Regions from separate parts of the Rossellomorea oryzaecorticis genome, predicted to be linked through region 1. Evidence: riboswitches for the same ligand, from Rfam matches in the RefSeq annotation. Region 1 holds a riboswitch; the other holds the start of a gene.
The links. Region 1 has a riboswitch for glycine ahead of ACKA06_RS11710 (amino acid permease). Riboswitches for the same ligand answer to the same signal wherever they lie in the genome.
Positions count from the first base shown of each region.

Region 1 (3,155 bases):
TGAAACCACAATAAACCTCTTTTTCCCTCTAGATTTTACACTCATTTATTTTAAAAAGATGTCTGAAAACAAAAAAATAAGGGAGATGATCCATTTTTGGCATCGATTAGGTATGCTATTAAATGCCCCGGTTGTGAACGTTCTGCTTTTGTAGATGATTATTACAAAACTGATGAGAAGTACATTTTTTGTAAGGTGTGCGGTTATTATTACACCAAAACAATAGAAAAATATACCGAAAATTCTATTAAGTACAAGGAAGAGGAACGTGAAGGACACGGTATGTTTGTATTGGAAAATAAAGATGGAAACTGCAAAAAGGTGATGTTGAACGATAGTCTCACTAGTGAGCAATTGGAAGAGTTAAAGGTATCACTTATGGAGAAGAATGTTAACCAGGAGAAAAGCTATTTAATTTCTTTCGAAAACGGAGTATTTACCATCCTATTTGGGAACCCACCGGAACATTTTCATTTATCTTTTGACGAGTATATGGAAAAGATGATTGCGAAGTATGGAGTTCCTGAATATGATTTTATGGTTCCAATTGAGGGATAGATAAAGGTCTTTCAAAATTTTATAGTAGAAGAAATTGAGGAAAGAACGGTTTTCAAATTCTTTTAGTCTAACTATAAAAGTTTGATGATTATTGAGGAGGATTGCTGTGGGATTTGAAGAAGAGTACCAGGCTTTTATGAATGCTCACTCTCAGGAAAGAAAAGGTGAACGGTTGAGGCGTTTACAAGAAGGTCACAATCAGGCTGAAAAGTTGTTTTTGAAGCAAGTTTGGTGGCCTTCGTTTTATCATTTTCGGTATCTTCATCCAGAGTTTGAAATCGATGATTTTAAAGATGGAAAACGGTATTTAGATTTTGCTTATATTCGTCCAGCTATCCGGATTTGTTTTGAGGTCGATGGGTATGGCCCTCACTTAAAGAATATAAGCAGATGGCAATTTTCCGACAGTCTGGAGCGTCAAAACCAGTTGGTAATGGACGGGTGGACTGTCATACGCTTTTCTTATGACCAGGTTAAAGAAAAACCTCGTCGATGCCAGCAGGTCGTTCAGCAAGTGATTGGCCGATGGCTAGGTGATGAGCTGGATCAGACTACTCTATCTTATGCAGAAAAGGAAGTGCTTCGACTAGCGATTCGAAAAGGAAAAGCTATATCCCCTATAGAAGTGGAAAAGTATTTGAAGCGAACTGACAAGACGGTAAAAAAATTGCTTACTCAACTAGTTGATAAAAAGATGTTGATTCCCGAATCTGGGATCAAGAGGATCCGCTCTTATCGCTTGGCGGATCAGGTTAAACACCTACTCTGATAAATAAACGGAAAAATTCCGCCTAATTAGCATATAGAATTGAAAATAGCGTAAATAGACGGAGTAATGCCGTCTATTGACTCAAAAAACGTTAAAATGAGAAATTATATTTGGCATAATCGGAAAAATTCCTCTTAAATACTCCTAAAACGAGATTCTCCTTGTATATAACCGGAGAAACTCCGCTTAATATACATCCGCTGGTTAACTGAATTCCTCCTGTTGACAAACTCCATATCAGCCCTTAAAATAATCAACTATTCGAAGCAAAACGAGTAACCAAACAATTTAATTACTTAGAAAGCTATGATTGCTATGGATCATACTATAGCAGGAGCAGCTTCTGGAGAGACCGCGAGAGTTTTCGCGGCGCCGAAGGGTTCATAATCTCAGGCAAAAGGACAGAAGAGTATCAGATATTTATTTTGACGTGCAGGCCGTTATGGCTGCTGGCATACAAAATGGTATTTGTTATTCTTAGGACCATGAGATTGGAGCGCATCCAGTCTCTTTTTTTATGCTCTAAATATTGCTTTCTGAATGTTTGTAAGGAGGAGTTAAGGTTGGAACAACGAGAATTAAAGAGGGATTTATCAAATCGCCATGTTCAGCTGATTGCGATTGGCGGAACGATCGGGACGGGGTTATTTTTAGGTTCCGGGAAAGCGATACAGCTTGCGGGTCCCTCGATCATCTTTGCTTATTTAATCGTAGGTATTGCCCTGTTTTTTGTGATGAGGGCGCTTGGGGAGCTTCTGTTGTCGAAAGCAGGTTATCAATCGTTGACGGATATTGCGGAAGAGTATCTTGGAGCTTCTGCTGCATTTGTGACGGGATGGACCTATTGGTTTTGCTGGATCATGACGGCAATGGCCGATGTGATCGCTGTTGGGGTGTACGTGAATTATTGGTTCGATATCCCGCAGTGGGTGCCTGCACTCATCTGTGTGGTCATTTTATTAGGGTTCAACCTGCTTACTGTAAAGCTATTCGGGGAAATGGAGTTTTGGTTTGCGTTAATCAAGGTCATCACGATTCTTGTGTTGATCGGTGTCGGCGTTGTGCTGCTGGTGATTGGATTCAAGACGGATGCAGGTACTGTTTCGATGACCAATCTGTGGGAGCATGGAGGACTATTTCCAAATGGAATGTCAGGCTTCCTGCTGTCATTCCAGATGGTCATTTTTGCCTATGTCGGTGTGGAATTAGTTGCAGTATCGGCTGCGGAAACCTCTGATCCGAAAAAGAATATTCCATCGGCCATCAATAAGATTCCTTTAAGGATTTTATTTTTCTACGTTGGCGCGCTGATTGTGCTCTTGTGCATCAATCCGTGGACAGGCCTCAATGCAGCGGAAAGTCCGTTTGTGAAAACATTTAGCTTAATCGGGATTCCCCTGGCGGCAGGAATCATCAATTTCGTGGTGCTGACGTCAGCGGCTTCTGCCTGCAACAGCGGAATGTTCTCTACAAGCAGGATTCTATATAATTTAAGCAACACGAAACAGGGGCCGTCTATTTTTGCCAGACTGAATAAAAACCATGTGCCAAGCAATGGGCTGTTCATCTCCACACTGGTTATTTCCGCGGGAGCACTTTTAAGTAAACTGCTGCCGGAGCAGGCCTTCGGGATCGTGACAACGATAAGTGCCATTTGCTTCATCTGGGTGTGGGGCGTAATTCTGATCTGTCATCTGAAGTATAAGAAAACACGTCGCGATTTACACTTGAAATCAACATTCAAAGCACCATTCACGCCATTTATCAATTACGCTGTGCTGACCATGTTCGCCGTGATCCTGGTGATCATGATGGTTTCTGAGGCAAC
Region 1 is NZ_JBJOSA010000008.1:106,330-109,484, reverse strand. It holds gene ACKA06_RS11720 (hypothetical protein) at 97-558, shown strand; gene ACKA06_RS11715 (DNA-binding response regulator) at 665-1,327, shown strand; glycine riboswitch at 1,661-1,742, shown strand; gene ACKA06_RS11710 (amino acid permease) at 1,891-3,155, shown strand, end outside.

Region 2 (3,155 bases), on a different contig from region 1:
ATATATGCACATCCTCGGTCTGGCCGAGACGGTGTACGCGTCCAATCCGCTGTTCAAGGCGCATGGGATTCCAAGGCAGGTCGAAATTGATGACATGGTGGCAGAACTGGAGGTTGATTCCTTCGCCGCCAGCTTCAGTGGCAATGAGTACTTGGGCGTGGTTTTGGAACAGCTGACGCATCCAGTCCTTCTTTCCGCCTTTGAAACCGCCCCTGAACGGTACGGAAGAGATCCCGTGCTGCTTCAGAAACCATTGCAGGTACAGTTGTGTCGCCCTGTATTCAGTGAAGATAATGACCTTGTCGTTTATCTGCTGGATCAGTTCCAGCGCTTTCTGGGCTTTTGAATTCACGGTCACGTTTTCCACTTTTTTCATGAGTGTGCCAATCGTATTCTCGAATGCGGCAGTAGGATTTTCTTTTTTCTCGATCATGTTTTTCAGCGTGTAAAAAACGGATTCCCTGCTGCTGCAAGCTTCCCTTTGCAATGTGAGGAGTGAAAATGAACTGGCCGCGGCCCAGTCTTCCTGGCTCCCTTTCAATAAGTTGATACTGTCGTACAGGTCCCGTTCCGGCTGATTGAAATCAATGAGTATCGTTTTGACGTGGCGCTTCGTCCATTCAATTCCTGTATCACTCCTCCTGTTCCGGATCATGACTTTATTGATGAGCTGATTCAAGGAGTCATCATCATGGACAGTCCGGTCTCCTTTTTTATAACGGTCGGTGAATCCGGATTCATTCCCAAGGTGCCCGGGTTTTAACAGTGAAACAAGATGGAAGATTTCTTCTACTTTATTTTGTATCGGTGTGGCTGTAAGAAGTAAGCAAAACTTTTTCTTGAGATTCTGGACAAATTCATAGTTTTTGGTTTTATGATTTTTCAGTTTGTGAGCTTCATCAATGATGACAAGGTCATAGTCCTGTTCATAAACTTTCTCGCGATGCGGGCTCCGTTTTGCGGTATCCATGGAGGAAACCACGATATCGCACTGATCCCAGACATAGCTTTTGCGCTGCGCGACGGCAGGGATGAAGAACTTGCTGTTCAGTTCATATGCCCATTGGGACACCAGTGATGCAGGGACGAGTATCAATACCTTTTTTACAAGTCCTCGAATCATATATTCTTTTAATATCAGACCAGCTTCAATCGTTTTCCCGAGGCCCACCTCATCGGCAAGGATGGCTTTTCCGTTCATTGTTTCCACTACCTGTCTGGCAGCTTCGAGCTGATGGGGGAGCGGAGTCACATTAGCCAAATGTTTTGGTGCCTGAAGGCCCTCAAAGTTCGGGATTGCCAGATGCTGCTCACATTCTATTGCAAGCTTGTAGAGCTCCCAGCTCCCCCAGGGGCCGTCATTATTTATTAACGTATCGAGACCATCGCCCCACTCCTCATTAAATACAACGTCAACATTCATGTGAAAAACATCTCCTTATTTGATAGAAAAATGATTGCCCGGAACTTATGTTTAATGGTAGGATGAGAGTAGATTACCTAATGTTTTGAAAACTATAATAATCCGAACATTCACATCAATAACATTTCTACTGTTTATACTTCTAGTATGACCAAATGTTGCAAGGAATATTGGCGAATGATAGCAAGGGGAGAGACTGTACCATACAGCGCCGAAGGAGCAAACATCAATGTGTGAATCTCTCAGGCAAAAAGACTCTTGCTGGACGCAGCTCTGGAGAGTGTTTCCATTTGGAAGCCACCAAAGGGGAAAGCCGTTTTACCGGTAAACTTTCAGGTGAAAGGACAGAGAAACTCTTTTGAAAAAAGGGGTTTTTCTGTCTTTTTTCATGCGCGGATATTTGGCAGCAGGAAGCGTACAGAAGGAAAAGTTTGATGATATTAAGGGGGAAGTCTAATGGCAGATTTGAAAAAAACACCTTTATATGAAGTGTATAAAGAGTATGGGGGAAAGACGATCGACTTCGGAGGCTGGGCATTACCGGTTCAATTCTCAAGTATCAAAGCAGAGCACGAAGCGGTCAGGACCCGTGCAGGGCTCTTTGATGTGTCGCATATGGGAGAAATCGAAGTGAAGGGCGAAGGGGCTCTCGAATACTTACAGAAAATGATGACCAATGATGTATCCAAAGTCAAAGACGGCGGGGCTCAATATACTGCAATGTGCTATGAAGACGGCGGCACCGTTGATGACCTTCTGATTTATAAAATAAAAGACAATGACTATTTATTGGTGGTCAATGCAGCGAACATCGATAAGGATTTTGAATGGCTGAAACAGCATGAAACAGACGGAGTAGAAATCAATAATATCTCCGAGCATATGGCTCAGCTCGCTTTGCAGGGTCCGCTTGCTGAAGGTGTTTTGCAAAGGTTGACAAATGAACATTCTTTGAGCGAGATCGGGTTCTTTAAATTCCAATCCAACGTCAGCATCAATGGACGTCATGCCCTTGTCTCCCGCACAGGATACACAGGAGAAGACGGTTTTGAAATCTACTGTGATGCAGAGGATGCAGCCGCAATCTGGAAAGATATTTTAAAAGAAGGCGAGAAGGACGGGGTGCTTCCATGCGGACTCGGGGCACGCGATACCCTGCGTTTCGAAGCGAATCTTGCACTTTATGGACAGGAACTCTCAAAAGACATCTCCCCTATCGAAGCGGGGATCGGCTTTGCAGTAAAGGTGAACAAGGAGATTCCTTTCAACGGGCAGGACGCTCTGAAAAAACAAAAAGATGAAGGTGCGTCAAGAAAGATTGTCGGTATTGAAATGATCGAACGCGGCATCCCGCGTCACGGCTACAAAGTATTTTCAGGCGAGGAAGAAATCGGTGAAGTGACAACAGGGACACAGTCTCCTACTTTAAAGAAAAATGTCGGCCTTGCCCTGCTGAAAAAAGAGTTCACCTCCATCGATACAGAAATCCAGGTTGAAATCAGAGGGAAGAAAGTTAACGCAAAAGTGGTTCCGACACCATTTTATAAGAGAACTAAATAATAGGGAGGAATGACGGTCATGAAGCATCGTTATTTACCGATGACAGAGCAAGATCAACGGGAAATGTTAAATAGCATTGAAGTAAACAGCATCGACGATTTATTTGAGGATATTCCTGAGAAGGTCCGCTTCAAAGGTGAGTATAATATCAAGCCTGCCAAGTCAGAAACCG
Region 2 is NZ_JBJOSA010000012.1:33,644-36,798, forward strand. It holds gene ACKA06_RS14190 (DEAD/DEAH box helicase) at 1-1,423, opposite strand, end outside; glycine riboswitch at 1,601-1,691, shown strand; glycine riboswitch at 1,695-1,773, shown strand; gene gcvT (glycine cleavage system aminomethyltransferase GcvT) at 1,880-2,983, shown strand; gene gcvPA (aminomethyl-transferring glycine dehydrogenase subunit GcvPA) at 3,002-3,155, shown strand, end outside.
Region 2: linked by a shared signal. The riboswitch ahead of gcvT (glycine cleavage system aminomethyltransferase GcvT) and the one ahead of ACKA06_RS11710 (amino acid permease) in region 1 are both predicted to bind glycine.